2 regions of the Moryella indoligenes genome follow, and region 2 is predicted to be linked to the other one. Evidence: predicted binding sites of a transcription regulator. Region 2 holds the regulator's gene; the other holds the start of a gene.
What was found. The regulator HrcA, encoded in region 2, represses chaperone genes, less so after heat shock. The targets are predictions, from matches to a motif close to TGTTAGCACTCNNNNNNNNNGAGTGCTAACA.
Positions count from the first base shown of each region.

Region 1: a site for HrcA is predicted at 2,517-2,547, ahead of J2S20_RS06575 (co-chaperone GroES). Genes of this name have one in related genera too.

Region 1 covers NZ_JAUSTO010000007.1:24,015-32,231, reverse strand. The annotation lists gene J2S20_RS06585 (Rqc2 family fibronectin-binding protein) at 1-40, shown strand, start outside; gene groL (chaperonin GroEL) at 386-2,011, opposite strand; gene J2S20_RS06575 (co-chaperone GroES) at 2,120-2,407, opposite strand; gene J2S20_RS06570 (hypothetical protein) at 2,643-2,888, shown strand; gene J2S20_RS06565 (M15 family metallopeptidase) at 3,038-3,721, shown strand; gene J2S20_RS06560 (hypothetical protein) at 3,860-4,483, shown strand; gene J2S20_RS06555 (radical SAM protein) at 4,641-5,537, opposite strand; gene J2S20_RS06550 (glutamine--tRNA ligase/YqeY domain fusion protein) at 5,551-7,260, opposite strand; gene J2S20_RS06545 (LptM family lipoprotein) at 7,275-7,997, opposite strand; gene J2S20_RS06540 (acetyl-CoA carboxylase carboxyltransferase subunit alpha) at 8,186-8,217, opposite strand, start outside.
Region 2 covers NZ_JAUSTO010000001.1:182,104-190,320, forward strand. The annotation lists gene J2S20_RS00855 (LacI family DNA-binding transcriptional regulator) at 1-556, opposite strand, end outside; gene dnaJ (molecular chaperone DnaJ) at 820-1,956, opposite strand; gene dnaK (molecular chaperone DnaK) at 2,184-4,040, opposite strand; gene grpE (nucleotide exchange factor GrpE) at 4,149-4,859, opposite strand; gene hrcA (heat-inducible transcriptional repressor HrcA) at 4,861-5,901, opposite strand; gene J2S20_RS00880 (RlpA-like double-psi beta-barrel domain-containing protein) at 6,117-6,674, shown strand; gene J2S20_RS00885 (3D domain-containing protein) at 6,872-7,645, shown strand; gene J2S20_RS00890 (pyridoxamine kinase) at 7,799-8,217, opposite strand, start outside.

The DNA.
Region 1 (8,217 bases), on a different contig from region 2:
CATGATGGCAAAACCCACTGCAAGTACAGGAAAGGCTTGAGCCGCTTCGCGGCTTGCTGAAACGCACTCATGACGCTCAGACAGTGCTTATTCGCAGCCGCTTCGCGGCTTGCTGAAACGCACTCATGACGCTCAGACAGTGCTTATTCGCAGCCGCTTCGCGGCTTGCTGAAACGCACTCATGTCGCTCAGACAGTGCTTATTCGCAGCCGCTTCGCGGCTTGCTGAAACGCACTCATGTCGCTCAGACAGTGCTTATTCGCAGCCGCTTCGCGGCTTGCTCATACCGTGCTCACGCACTATATAAACCGGGAGCCGCATGGGGATTTCTGCAAGCAGAATCCTCCATGCGGCTCCCGGTTTATGCACTGTCTTCGCTAAACGCTTACATCATTCCTCCCATGCCGGGGGCGCCTGCCGGCATAGCCGGTGCGGGCTCCTTGATGGTAGCAACTGCGGTTTCTGTGGTGAGCAGGGTGCTTGCGACGCTGGTCGCGTTCTCAAGCGCTGTTCTGGTGACCTTTGCGGGATCCAGAATGCCCTCTTCCACCATATCGACGTACTCCTCGCGATAAGCGTCAAAGCCTGTGCCCTTCTTTGCCTCTCTGACCTTATTTACGATCACTGCGCCCTCAAGGCCTGCATTTTCCGCGATGTAGTAGAGCGGGGACTCCAGCGCCTTCATGACAATCTTTGCGCCGGTCTTCTCATCGCCCTCAAGGCTCTCCACAAGCTTCTCAATCTCCTTTGCAGCATTGATATAAGCTGTACCGCCGCCTGCGACGATGCCTTCCTCAACTGCCGCTCTGGTTGCGTTCAGCGCGTCCTCCATTCTGAGCTTTGCTTCCTTCATCTCTGTCTCGGTAGCCGCGCCGACACGAATCACTGCGACACCGCCGGAGAGCTTCGCAAGACGCTCCTGCAGCTTCTCCTTGTCAAAATCAGAGGTGGTCTCCGCGAGCTGCGCCTTGATCTGTGCAGTGCGCGCATCAATATCTGCCTTCTGGCCCATGCCGTCCACGATCACGGTATTTTCCTTCGTGACCTTCACAGACTTCGCACGACCGAGCTGAGCCATTCTGGCATCCTTCAGCTCAAGGCCCAGCTGCTCGCTGATCACGGTACCGCCGGTCAGAATTGCGATATCCTGAAGCATTTCCTTTCTTCTGTCTCCGTAACCCGGAGCCTTGACTGCGACAACATTGAAGGTTCCGCGCAGCTTGTTCACAATCAGTGTGGTGAGAGCCTCACCCTCGACGTCCTCCGCGATGATGAGGAGCTTTGCACCGCTCTTCACGACCTCCTCAAGCAGCGGGAGCACCTCCTGAATATTGCCGATCTTCTTGTCCGTGATGAGAATGTAGGGATCGTCAAGTGTCGCCTCCATCTTCTCCATATCGGTCGCCATGTAAGCGGAAATATAGCCTCTGTCGAACTGCATACCCTCAACGAGATCCAGCTCGGTCTTCATGGTCTTGGACTCCTCAATGGTGATCACGCCGTTGTTTGTGACCTTCTCCATCGCGTCTGCAACCATCTCTCCAACCTCGTCACTGGAGGCTGAAATTGCGGCGACTCTTGCGATCTGCTTCTTGCCCTCAATCGGCTGAGACATCGCCTTGATGGTCTCTACCGCCTTGTCGCAGGCCTTCTTCATACCCTTTCTCAGAATGATCGGGTTGGAGCCGGCAGCGATATTCTTCACGCCCTCATTGATCATCGCCTGTGCAAGCACAGTCGCAGTGGTGGTTCCATCACCCGCTACATCGTTGGTCTTGGTTGCGACCTCCTTCACGAGCTGCGCACCCATGTTTGCAAAAGCATCCTCCAGCTCAATCTCCTTTGCGATGGTCACGCCGTCGTTCGTGATGAGCGGAGAACCATAAGCCTTATCCAGGACAACATTTCTGCCCTTCGGTCCGATTGTCACTCTGACAGTATCTGCCAGCTCATTTACACCCTTTACCAGCGCCTCTCTTGCCTCTACGCCGTACTTAATTTCCTTAGCCATGGTATTCTCCTTTTATTCAGATATTCTGACTGCGGCTACCGGCAGCCTCCCGCCGATTTTTTTAACGCGGCTGATGCCGGCACACAGCGTTGTTTTTGTCTGTTCTGTTTACTGCATAATCGCGAGTATATCGCTCTGCTTAATTACGATGTACTTCTCGCCGTCCAGCTCCACATCGGAACCGGCATACTTGGAATACAGAACCTTGTCGCCTTCCTTCACCTGCATCTTGACTTCCTTGCCATCCACAACACCGCCCGGTCCCACAGCGACGATCTCGCCCTGACCCGGCTTCTCCTTATCACCCTGACCCGGAAGCACGATTCCGGAAGCAGTGGTCTCTTCTTCCACCATCTTTTTCAGAACAACGCGATCAAATAAAGGTACAAGCTTCATATTTTATAGCCTCCTTATGCAGTTTTTCGACCGGCCCGGGCCGTTTTTCTTCCTGACCCTCTCGCTCCGGTTGTCTTTTTCTTTCAACAAATGCAGTTATAACATGGTTTATTAGCAGTGTCAAGTGCTGAGTGCTAATTCACCTATAATTTTAATTCCCCGAAGAAACTCTGCTCTTCTGCTCTCCATAAAAAAACTCTCACATGAACCAATCACAAGGTCCATTGGAAGCTTTATGGCACAGAAAGCGAACGTAAAGATCCATGATGGAAAACTGGAAATCATAGAAGAAGGAAGATGGGAGAAATTTGTTTCCCAGGTCGATCAAATAACCTTCTCCGCGAAAACAGCTCTGAAAAACGGCCAGAAAGTCTATTATATTACCGAGCGTGCGGTATTCCGACTGACCAGCCAGGGCCTTGAACTCACGGAAATTGCTCCCGGTATACATTCATTAACCAACGCTTTCCAGAGTGCATAGCTCTGGAAGGCGTTATTGTCTTTCATATCGCACTCTCCCGACTGGACCTGCAAATCTACACCCACAAACGCATAAAAATATGTTATTATAATTTTACAATTCTGTAATAATAACCGGATGAACCCACGCATACATCCACGGGAGACAACATGAAAAAACACTTATACACAGCGGCGCTGGCCCTCTGTCTCAGTACGGCTCTGACACTCAGCGCACTCGCAGCAGGCCACTGCACCCAGAAGAGCTATGAGAGCTATAAAGCGGAAAATGTCGGCAGCGGGCTCAGCGAAAACGACCTTGCGGCCTACTATTACTATGAGCACCAGTATCAGGGACGGGATTTCACTGAGGACTTTTTAAACCAGATACGGGCGCAGTATGACCGCATTTCTTCGAATCCCGTCCCCGAGACAGCCAAAGCAGAAATGCTTGTCGTGGAGGTTCCCGTCTGGAAGCTCTCAAACGGCGAAAAGGTTTCCTCCACCGCACGCATTGAGATTCTTTCCTCCCTTTCAGAGGATGTTCAGGCCATCTTCACCGAGATATACAACGGTCCGGAGAAGTTCCCGATCAACAGTGTCAGCGGCTATCAGTGGCGCGGAAATGACCTTAACAGCCTGCACAGCAGCGGCTGCGCCATTGATATCAACCCGAATGAAAACCCGCAGATGGCGGAGGACGGCTCCAGGGCGCTTGTCGGAAACAGATGGGAGCCCGGCATTAACCCCTACTCCATACGCCCGGACGGCGATGTGTGCCACGCCTTCGGCGCACGCGGGTGGGGCTGGGGCGCAGGCTTCCGGCAGGCCGACTACATGCATTTTGAGTTCTGAGAGATCATTGATGCAATCCGCGCCTCTCTGAATCTATTTTTACAGACTTTTCGGGGTGCGCTGTCCTTTCACTCTTTATTTTTTGCCAAGTGCGTATTAGAATAGTAGCAATCGTTGATATAGAAAGGAGTTTCTGCCATGGGTAAAAAATTAGGTAAGCTCTTCAGTCTCGCAATCATCTCAGGAGTCGCAGCTGCCGCTGTCTCCTATTACCGCCAGTATCACGAATTTCACAAGGATCTCGACGAGGAATTCCACGATTTTGAGGATGAGGGGGAGGAGAATTTTTCCGAATCCACTGCAGCTGCAAATCGCAACTATGTCTCACTGAACGCCAATAAGGATGAATTCACCGTGGCTGCAAAGGACACCTTTGAGGCAGCGAAAGGAATGGCGAGCTCCGCAAAGGAGATGCTGAAGGACGTGGGACATATTATCGCTGACAATATGCGCGACAGCGGCTTTGTCGCGAGCGATACCGCAAAGCAGACCGCAGAAAAGGTGAAGGATGCTGCGGATAAGCTGAAGAGCGCGGTTTCCAGTGAACGGGCTGAAAATGAAGAGGATTTTGCAGACCATCTCAGCTCTGCCGCTGACCATGCCTTCGCAGAGGACACGGAGGTTGCTGCTGATTCAGTGAGGGAGAATGCAGAGGATCTCGCTGAGACTGTCTCTGAAAAGACCGAAGAGGTGCAGGAGAAAGCAGCGCAGGCTGCTGAGGAGATCAGAAAAAGCACAACCAGCATTATCGAAGAGGAATAAAAAGTTGCGCCGCCTCGACACAGACGCCGGCGGCTGATAGCGGTATGAATCAGGAGACCGGCATTCGGAGCAAAGGCTCTGATATGTCGGTCTCTTTTTTGTCCTGTCACTCAAACAGGAGAGTTCTGTCCTGCACACTTTGTTTCTGAGTCGCAGATTAATGTTTCCGCGCCGCCTGGCGCACGCCGCTCAGATCGAAATCCGGGATGAAGGCTGTCCCCCTGCTGTCAGGCTCCTGAACATAGCCATTTCGAAATCCCCGCTGCTCAAGATATGCCTCCGCTCTCTCCCGCTCCCGCCGCGTGAGTCCCCGATTCAGCTCGGGATACTCCGGCAGCTTCCAGAGCGGTGTGTACTGAAACATCAGACTGATCCAGCTTTCCGTGCCGAAGCGCTCTGCGATTCCATCCAGCACAGCAAAGGTATTTTTCAGATGCAAAGGCAGCACGAGGTGCCGTATCATCACCCCGCGTTCCATCATGCCGCGCCCATTCAGCTTCGGTATTCCGCACTGACGCAGCATCTCCTCCACCGCCTGAAACGCGCGTTCCGGGTAATCTTCCGCACCGGAAAAGCGGCGGGCGAGCTCCGGATCTGCATATTTGATATCGGGGAGCCAGACATCGACCAGCCCTTCCAGCGCGCGCAGGGTCTCCACGCTCTCATAACCTCCGCAGTTATAGAGCACAGGTATCCCCGGCCGGTATATGTAAAGCGCCTCTGCGATCTGCGCTGCGTAGTGTGTCGGGGTCACAAGATTGATATTGTTCGCTCCCTGCTCCTCCAGCTCACGGAATATCTCCGCGAGCCGTCGCACGCTGATCTCCTCTCCGAACTGTTCCTGACTCAGTGCGCGGTTCTGGCAGAACACACAGCGCAGGCTGCAGCCGGAGAAGAACACCGTGCCGGATCCCTCACTGCCGCTGATGCAGGGTTCCTCGCCATAATGAAGCGCCGCTCTTGCAATGCGAAGCCGGGCTCCGCTTCCGCAGGCGCCCGGCCCCTTCGTCCTGTCCGCAGCACAGCGGCGCGGACAGAGCGTACATTTTTTCATATCTGAAACCATCTCACGCCTTCGGGAGCTTAAAAGAGCTCTTCAAAGATACGATGCGGTTGAACACCAGCTTTTCCGCTGTGGAATCCTTTGCATCAACGCAGAAGAAGCCGTTTCGCACAAACTGATAGCTGTCGTAGGCCTTTGCCCTCTCAAAATTCGGCTCTAGCTTGCAGTCCTTCAATATCGTCAGGGAGTTCGGATTCAGATTCAGATTGCCCTCGGCGTCGAGCTTTCCCTTCTCCTCATCCACAATATTCTCATACAGGCGGCACTCTGCCTGCACCGCAGTCGGCGCATAGACCCAATGTATGGTTCCCTTCACCTTTCGCCCGTTAAAGCCGCTTCCGCTCTTTGTCTCCGGATCATAGGTACAGTGTATCGCCGTGATCTTGCCGTCCTCATCCTTGTCCACGCCGACGCAGGTCACAAAGTAAGCACCCATGAGACGCACCTCATTGCCCGGGAAGAGGCGGAAATACTTCCGCGGCGGGATCTCCATGAAGTCCTCTTCCTCTATCCAGAGTTCACGCCCAAAGGGCAGCATGCGCTCTCCGAGCTCCGGATTTTCAAGGTTGTTCGGCATGGGCAGAAGCTCAGTCTGTCCCTCCGGATAGTTGTCAATGATCAGCTTCAACGGATGCAGCACCGCCATCATGCGGGAGCGCTTCAGCTTCAGATCCTCGCGGATGCAGTACTCCAGCATCGCGTAATCCACAGAGGAATTGGCCTTGGACACACCACAGAGCTCCACAAACCGGCGTATGGACTCCGGCGTATAGCCGCGCCGCCTCAGCGCCGCAATGGAGACGAGACGCGGATCGTCCCAGCCATCCACAATTCCGTCCTCAACGAGTTTCTTGATGTAGCGCTTCCCGGTCACGACATTCGTGAGATAGAGCTTCGCGAACTCGATCTGACGCGGCGGCTCCTCAAACTCGCACTCCTGCACGACCCAGTCATAGAGCGGTCTGTGATCCTCAAACTCAAGGGTACAGATCGAATGGGTGATGTGCTCGATCGCGTCCTCAATCGGATGTGCAAAATCGTACATCGGATAGATGCACCACTTATCTCCCGTATTCTGATGGGACATATGGGCGATGCGGTAGATAACCGGATCACGCATATTGATGTTCGGAGACGCCATGTCGATCTTTGCGCGAAGCACGCGCGCGCCATCCTCGTACTTTCCCTCCTTCATTTCCGTAAAGAGCTTCAGATTCTCCTCCACAGAGCGGTTTCTGTACGGGCTCTCCCGGCCGGGCGTGTTGAAGTCCCCGCGGTACGCACGGATCTCCTCTGCGCTGAGATCGCAGACAAAGGCCTTGCCCTTCCGGATCAGCTTCAGCGCACACTCATACATCTCGTCAAAATAGTTGGAGGCAAAGAACACTCTGTCCTCAAACTTTGCGCCGAGCCACTCCACATCCGCGCGGATGGACTCGACAAACTCCCACTTCTCCTTGGTGGGATTTGTGTCATCATAGCGAAGATTAAACTTCCCGCCATATTTCTCCGCGAGTCCATAATTTAGAAGTATGGACTTCGCATGGCCTATGTGCAGATAGCCGTTCGGTTCCGGCGGAAAACGGGTCTGTACATGACTGTACACCCCCTCTGCGAGATCCTTATCTATCTCCTGCTCTATGAAATTGCTTTCCTTTCTCTCCTCTAAAGCTTCCCCGGCTGTCACAATATTCTCTCTGCTCTCTTCGCTCATGCTTCCTCCCGTATTTACTTATGGTTAATGCCTGTGACACCCCAGCCGTCGTCCGAGCGGCTGATCACAATATTTGGCTTTCCTCCGTCTCTGGAAATCACCAGAGAGGAATCTGCCGCCTCAACAGACATCAGATCTGTCCCTGTCACTGCTTCTACAAACTCCGGTGTAAAGATCTGCTCCGCAGTAAACTGCTGCAAAAGCTCCTCCTCACTCGTGACCTCTGTTCCGCTTCCTATTCCTACATAGAGCGGAAAATCCGCATAGCTCGCAAGCCCCTGCAGATTCTTCTCCCGCACACAGAGTATCACATTACCCGCCGCGGCCAGCGCATCCGCATCCCCGCAGCGCGTTGCTTTATCCTCCGCCCTCAGAAGGACAAAATGCCCTTCCTCCATGCGTCCTGTGAGCTTCACGCCGTGTCCGGTGACTACGCCGTTCGCGAGACCGGACATATCCGCCTTCTCCTTTGCCGACGCTCCCGTCGCAATGGTGAGAAGCTCTCCCTGCTCTGTCTGAACCGTCAGCTCATTCATGGTTGCGGCGACAATTACGGCCTGAAGCTCCCGCTCATGAGTCTCCTCTGTCTCCGCCGTCTGAGATGCAGTCGCTTCCGTCTGCTGCGCAGCGCTGCTCTGCTGCTTCGCTTCCGTCTCTGCGGGCTTCTTTTGTCCGCAGCCCACAAGGCACAGGAATGCTGTTACCAGCACTGCTGTCCAAATCAGCTGTTTTTTCACTCCACACCTCCATTCCACAAGAGCCTTGAGTGCGAAACAAAAAGTGCTCTGCACACTCTGCGCTCTCCCGACTGTCGTATGGGCATAGTTTATACTATTTGAGCTTCTTTTTCAAATCTTTATTGGATTGAAAAGCAAAAGCTGCGAGGTTATTCACCCGGCAGCTTTCCATAGCCATAAGCCTATATTCAGAACTTTCTGTAACGGTCGTAGCGATGGT
Region 2 (8,217 bases):
CCATAGAGCTCCCGAGAAAACCGATCTGTCTGTGTCCGCACTTCCTCAGATAAAGCAGCGCAAGGCGGACATTTTCATAATTGTTCATGCACACGCTGCTGTAGCTGTGACTCGGAATATTGTTATCCACAACCACAAAAGGAATGCGGATATCCCCCATGAGCTGATACTCCTCCCGGCGAAGCTCTGTCCCGATCATGATCATACCGGCATATTTCTCATAATCAAGGTTTTTGAGTCCCTGCTCGAGATCGCTCTTCATGACCGTGAGCGTCATGCCGATATTTTCCTTGCGCAGCTGTCCCTCGATCGCATCAATGATCATGGAAATGAAGCCCTGATTCTCCTCCACAAAGAAGCCGTTCTTATAGTATTTCATCACCAGTACGTTCCGCTCCGCAGCCGCCCGCTTCGGTGACGGGTGATAATCATATTTCTCCAGTGCCTTCCGGATCTTCTCTCTGGTCTCGTCACTCACACCTTTTTTTCCATTCAGCACGATGGAGATTGCAGAAGGGGAAAAACCGGTGATCTTCGACAGCTCCCGAATTGTCATACCCTCCCCTCCTCTCTCTCATAAACAAAGCTAAACTCTTTCATAATTTTACTAATCGTTCGCTTGTAATATACTATTCCCTTCGTATTCTGTCAAGAATCACCGAAACCCTGCGCTTTCCCCGGGACTGATCAATCTACCGCGACAGTGATCGGACAGCAAGAACTGCTCTCCAACAGATGAGCAGCAAAAGGGCCTGCACTCCTCTCCGGAAATGCAGGCCTCCATGTGACGTACCTCCGAAGGAGAGATGCGCCGCAAGTTTACTTAAACAGTCCCTTTTTCTTCTCCTTGCCGTCCATCGCATCGGCAAAGCCCTGAAGCGCCTCTCTCTGCGCCGCCGTGAGCCTGGTCGGAACATCCACCACAAGCGTCACATAGTGATCGCCCCGGATGTTTTTATTTCTGAGAGAGGGGACGCCCTTGCCGCGCAGACGCACGCGCGTATCCGTCTGGGTTCCCGCCTTTACCTCATACTCCACCTCTCCGTCCACGGTCCTGATGCGGATCGCACCGCCGAGTGCCGCCGTCGCAAAGGAAATCGGCACTGTGGAAAAGATGGTGGTCTCCTGCCGCTTAAAGATGGGATGCGGACTCACAATGCACTCCACCAGAAGGTCTCCCCGCTCACCGCCGTTCACACCCGGCTCACCGCCGCCCGCCATACGGACGGACAGGCCGTTGTCAATGCCGGCCGGAATGGTCACGCGGAAGGTCTTACGCTTCTGGTTATAGCCGGTTCCATTGCAGCCCGGGCACTTCTCCTTCACAACCTTTCCCGCTCCATGGCAGTTCGGACAGGTCTGCACGTTCTGCATGGTTCCAAACATCGTGCGGCTCATCTGTACAATCTTTCCCTTCCCGTTACAGGTGGGACAGGTCTCCGGACTGGTTCCCGCCTTCGCACCGCTGCCGCCGCAGGAGCTGCAGGTCTCCTTGAAATTGACTGTGATCTCCTTCTCACAGCCAAAGACCGCCTCCTCAAAGGTCAGGCGCACGGAGCTGCGCACATTTGCACCGCGCATAGGCTCATTCGCCGCCCGCGCTGAGCGCCTGCCGCCGCCAAAGAAATCACCGAATATTCCGCCGCCGTCTCCGAAGAGATCGCCGAAAATATCGCCGAAATCGGCAGCATTCCCCTCGTAATAGCCACCGCCGCCCGCGGCGCCGTCAAAGGCCGCGTGACCAAACTGATCGTACTTTCTTCGCTTATCCGGATCGCTCAAGACGGAATACGCCTCGCTGGCTTCCTTGAAGGCGGCCTCTGCCGCCTTATCGCCGGGGTTCGCGTCCGGATGGTACTTCTTTGCAAGCGCGCGGTAGGCCTTCTTCAATGCCGCATCGTCCGCATTTTTTGGAACGCCGAGCACCTCATAATAATCGCGTTTCTGTTCTGCCATCGTGATCCTTTCTTCGCTTTATCGAAAATCCCATTTCCCATAAAGCAGACCTGCTCCGGGAAATGCAGCCGGTGCGCAGCCGAAAAGCTGAAAATGCAGGCAAAAGCCTGCCGCACCGGCGCGCAAAGAGCGCGCTGCATCTTTGCGCTTTTAATGGCGCGGCCTGTGGCCGCGCCGAAAGACTCTGTTCTTCAGAATAAGCCTGAATCTGATTCAGCAGGAGCAGCTCAGACCTCCTTGAAGTCTCCGTCCACAACGCCATCATCCGCTGCCGGACCGCTCTGCTGTGCATCACTTGCATTTGCCGCGCCCTGCTGTGCCTGTGCGCTCTCATAGACCTTGGAGAAGAGCTGCTGCGCAGACGCCATGAGCTTCTCCTTGCCGCTCTTGATATCGTTTACCTGATCGTCTGTCATGGACTCCGCCGGAGCGCGGTTGATCGCCTCCTTCAGTGCGGAGAGATCTGCCTCCACAGTCGCCTTGTCTGTCGGATCCAGCTTATCGCCGACTTCCTGGATTGCCTTCTCGGTCTGGAACACCAGCGAATCGGCCTCATTTCTCGCGTCAATGCTCTCTTTTCTCTTCTTGTCCTGCGCCTCGTACTCCGCAGCTTCCTTCACTGCCTTGTCGATGTCGTCCTTCGACATGCTGGAACCGGAGGTGATGGTAATGTGCTGCTCCTTGCCCGTGCCGAGATCCTTTGCAGAGACGTTTACGATGCCGTTTGCGTCAATATCAAAGGTGACCTCGATCTGCGGAACGCCCCTTCTCGCCGGAAGAATGCCGTCCAGACGGAACTGACCCAGCGTCTTATTGTCTCTTGCGAACTGACGCTCGCCCTGCACGACATGAATATCAACCGCAGACTGATTGTCCTCCGCAGTGGAGAAGACCTGACTCTTTCTGGTCGGAATGGTCGTGTTGCGCTCAATGAGCTTCGTCGCGACGCCGCCCATGGTCTCAATGGAAAGAGAGAGCGGAGTGACATCGAGGAGCAGGATGTCGCCGGAGCCCGCCTCGCCGCCGAGCTTTCCGCCCTGAATGCTTGCACCGATCGCAACACACTCATCCGGATTCAGAGTCTTGGAGGGCTCATGTCCGGTGAGCAGCTTCACCTTCTCCTGTGCATTCAGCATACGGGTAGAACCGCCGACCAGCAGCACCTTGCCGAGCTCGGTATTTGTAATGCCCGCATCCCGCATTGCGTTCTGTACCGGAACTCCGGTGCGCTCAATGAGATCTGCGCTCAGCTCATCAAACTTCGCGCGGGTCAGAGTCATGTCAAGATGCTGCGGCCCCGCCGAGGTCGCCGTGATGAAGGGGAGGTTGATGTTGGTTGTGGTAGCTACGGAGAGCTCCTTCTTCGCCTTCTCCGCCGCCTCCTTGAGTCTCTGCAGCGCCATCTTATCCTGTCCGAGATCCACGCCGACCTGCTTTTTGAACTCATCGATCATCCACTGGGTGATCTTGTTGTCAAAGTCGTCACCGCCGAGGCGCGTATCGCCGTTTGTCGCAAGTACCTCGATCACGCCGTCTCCGATCTCAATGATGGAGACATCAAAGGTGCCGCCGCCGAGATCGTAGACCATGATCTTCTGCTCCTTCTCGTTGTCAAGGCCGTAAGCCAGCGCGGCCGCGGTCGGCTCGTTGATGATACGCTTGACATCGAGACCTGCGATCTTGCCTGCGTCCTTCGTCGCCTGACGCTGTGCGTCGTTGAAGTACGCCGGAACCGTGATGACCGCCTCCGTAACCTTCTCTCCGAGATAGCTCTCTGCATCCGCCTTCAGTTTCTGAAGTATCATCGCGGAGATCTCCTGCGGAGTGTAGTTCTTGCCGTCGATATTGACCTTGTAGTCCGAGCCCATGTGACGCTTGATCGAAGAGATGGTGCGCTCGGAGTTGGTAACTGCCTGACGCTTTGCCGGCTCACCAACCAGACGCTCGCCGGTCTTCGTGAATGCAACAACGGACGGGGTAGTTCTGGAGCCCTCGCTGTTCGGGATCACGACGGGCTTTCCGCCCTCCATAACCGCCACGCAGCTGTTGGTTGTTCCCAAATCAATGCCGATGATCTTGCCCATAAGTTTATCCTCCTGATAATATCCTGATTTATTCTGTTATGATTCTGCCCCGGCAGTCGCCGAAGCCCTGTCTGTAATATCCTGTTGCCGCTCTTAAGCCCTCAGAACTCAGTTTGCGACCTTCACCATGCTGTGCCGCAGCACGCCGTCCTTGTAGTAGTATCCCTTCTGAAACTCCTCCACAACGACATTCTCTTCGAGGCTCTCGTCCTCTACGTGCATCACTGCGTTGTGCAGGGCCGGGTCAAAGGGCTTGCCCTTCGCATCCATGGGTTTCGCCCCCGCCTCCTCCAGGTTCTTAAGGAGCTGACGGTATATCATCTCCATACCATCCGCATAGGGCTTAAGCTCCGGCGCGTCCGGTGCGCTCTCGAGACTCCGTTCGAAGTTATCGATCACAGGAAGGAGCTTCTCCAGCACGTTCTTAGCTCCGAGATCAAACATCGCCATTTTTTCCTTCTCCGTGCGCTTCCGGAAATTATCAAACTCCGCAAGGTTTCGCTTCAATCTGTCCGTGAGCTCCTCAATCTTCTCATCCTTTGCGTCCTGCTTCGGTTTTGCCCGTCCCGTCTCCGGCGCAGACTTATCACTCTCCTCAGCCACAGCCGCCATAGCCGCGGCCTCCGCCGCAAGCTCCTCGGAGCTCTTCTGCTCCTCCGGCTGGTTTTCAGAGACTTCCTCCGCCTCCTTAGAAGTCCGCTGCGCCTCACACTCTGCCTGCCCGGAGCTCTCCCCGCCGACAGGAGCATTTACCTCTGTCTCTGCCCCTGCGACCTTCTCCTTCTGCTCCGTTCCGTCCTCTTTTCTGTACTCGTTCATTCTAAGTCTCATCCCTTCCAAAATGCTGATCCAGCTGACTCATAAGACTCCGCAGCGTGGTGAGCACCTTCTCATAATCCATGCGCTTCGGCCCGACAATGCCGATCGTGCCCCGAAGTCCGCCGCCAAGATCATAATTCGCAGTGACCATGCTGCAGTCATTCATCTCCGGTACCGGAGACTCATCGCCGATGAACACCTGTATCCCGTGGTGCTCCTCGTCTTCGCCGGTATTGACCTCCTTCAGGAGCCTGCGCAGCCTGTCCTTCTCCTCAAAGGTATCTATGATCCGGCTCGCGCTGTTGCCATCTGTAAGTTCAGGATACTTAAACACATTCGTGGCTCCGCTGGTGTAAATCTGAAGATCCTCGTCATTCGAGAAGGACTCCGAGAGCTCGTTTAAGATGTGCTCGACCAGCTCCTTCTGAGCCCCTGCATCCTGCTTCAGCTGACGCATAATATCCAGATTGATCTCATTGATCGTGAGGCCGTTCAGTGTCGTGTTGAGGAGTATGTTCAGATTCAGGAGCTCCTGATCGCTGATCTCCGTCTCCGCAGGAATGATACGGTTGCTAATGATATTCCCCTCCACAACAATCACCGCGAGCAGCCTGTGAGCATCCATGCGTGAGAGCTGCAGCAGCTTGATCCTCGCCTTGTGCGCGCTGGGACTGCTGATCATCGCCGCGTAGTTCGTCTTCGCCGCAATGAGTCGCGCCATCCGCTTCAGCACCAGCTCCAGGCGGTCCACCCGCTGAAACATCTGATCCTTCAGCTCCTGTACCTCGGCCTGTTTCTCCTTCAGGATCTCATCTACATAGAAGCGATAGCCCTGATCGGAGGGAATGCGCCCCGCAGAGGTATGAGGCTGAATCAGATATCCCATGTCCTCCAGATCACACATCTCATTTCGGATCGTGGCGCTGCTGAGCTTACAGTCCGGGAGCTTCGAAATGGTTCTGGAGCCGACCGGCTCTCCGGTCTCCATGTAATTCCTGATCACCGCCTTCAGAATCATAATCTTGCGATTGTCCAGTTCCATGTACCGCTCCCTTCCGTTATTAGCACTCAATTATCAGGAGTGCTAACATCTACATTGCCTAATATATTCCAGCCGACCAGCTTTGTCAACTGCTTTCGTAAAATTTCACCATTTCAGGCATATTCCCCCCGCAGATAGCTCTTGCAATCCTTCTCCGGCTATAGTAAAGTGTTCGTAACAATTATGTAACATATGAGAAATCAAAGGAGCTTTCTATGAAAAATATATGTATGCTTCGCCTCTCCACCACTCTGGTGCTCTCTGCAGCTCTCCTGCTCGCAGCGCCGGCTGAGAGCTATGCGGCAAAGATACGAAAAAATCGTCAGCCTGCCATATCCGCTGAGCAGAGTGCCCAGGCCGAGCAGGACAGCAGCACCGGTCCTTCCTTTCAGAAGGGTACAGAGACAGGAAACGCGGAGCCTGTGAAAGACGGCGCCGCTGCAAATGCAGCCGCCACGGACACAGTCTCTACAGAGACTGCCGCAGCTGACAGCAAGACGGAAGTGTCACTCGGAATCTTCTGCACCAGCGGCTACTCCAATCCGCACGGCGAGCGCAGTGCGGACGGCTCCGCTCCTCAGGTGGGGCACACGGTTTCCACAGACTGGTCTGTAATCCCGGCGGGCAGCAAAATACGTCTCGCAAACAGCGAGCTGATCTACACGGTCGAGGACCGGGGCGTGCACGGCAACTGGGTGGACGTCTATTACAGCACGGAGGCCGAGGCGGAGACACATGGGCTTCAGTATCTGGAAGTGTTTTTGATCCGGTAAAGCTTAACATTTTACTTTCATCTCAAATCTTAAGTTTATCCATATCATGTCAACAAGCCGGGGCGAAGTAACCATTTCGCCCCCATTTTTATGCTTTTTTTTGCATTTTTCTCCCACTTTTCTATTGACAACCCCACTTTTCGTGTTATTATAGGCGTGTAAAAATATTACATAATTATTAAGAGGATTTTACGAAAATGTTCAAGATGTTGTTGCCAATCAAGAAGGCCACCATATATCTCGTGGTTATGGCACTTGTCTTCTCCCCGCTGACTGTACTCGGCCTCTCAAAAAAGACCTATGCCGCGAACAGTTCCCAGTCAGGCATCCAGGCGACCTCTGCAGAGGCGGAGACGCAGACTGCCGCAGATAATACAGAACTGGTGCAAACAGACACGGGAGAGAACAGCCCCATGCTGCGTACACATCTGGGCAGCAGCGCCATCCAGAGCCCGGCAGAGCTACCGGAGATCGATCAGCTGGATATCCCGGAGCTTGAGAGTGCCAGAATCGTCGCACAGAATACCCTGATCGCAAAGCGCCAGGAGATGGATGAGGAGTGGCTGAAGGCCGTGCAGAGCGAGAACAGCGCGGCAGAAGAATCTGATGAGCAGACTCAGACTTCTGAAAATGAGAGCTCAGAAAGCGAGAGCAGCTCTGGCTCCGCAGAGAACCCCGGCACTGTGAGCCTCGGAAGATTCAAGCTCACCGCCTACTGTCCCTGCTACCAGTGCTCCAAGGGCTGGGGCCGCATGACGAGCTCGGGAAAGATCGCCCAGCCACACCACACCATTGCGACAGACCCCTCAGTCATTCCGGAGGGTACCGTCGTCATGATCAATGGCGAGCGCTATGTCGCAGAGGATATCGGCGGCGGTGTCAACGGAAATCATATTGACATCTTCTACGAGAGCCATTCTGTCGCGCTGGATTTCGGCGTGCAGTACGCAGAGGTCTACGCAGTGTATTAAAGCAGCGCGAAGATTTTCTCTCCCGACTGCAATTCGAATTGAATTCTGAAGATAATATTTTCCAAAAGGCGTGGAGCGAAGGGATTTCTCCCCTCCGCTCCACGCCTTTATTTTTATATCAGGAATATGTCTATTCCGCAGAAGGCTGCACATTCAGAATTCTATCTTTAACACACAGTCATGCTCCTCCTCGTGATTCAGGATAATGCTCACGATGCGGAGCAGCTGCTCTGCTCCGAGAGTCTCTCTGCTCTCCTCAAAGCTCTCCCATATAAGCTCTATGGGCTCACCATAGGCGTGCCGCCCAAAGCCGCCTCTCAGAAGATCATTCAGCGCATCCAGATTGTGACCGGTCGGCACAGAGCCATCGGTCAGAAGTTGATCCATCTCGCGGTAGAATCCCTCAAGGTCACGGAAGCTGCCGCCATGAAGCACATAGCGTCTCCGCGTCCGCTCTTCCGCTGCTGCGGCGGCGCTTTTCGGCGCACTCCGGTTCAGGCGACGCACCAACAGCGGCAGTGCCTTTTCGAACTTTACACCATACCAGTGTGCAGGGTCGTCTTCCGTCTGCA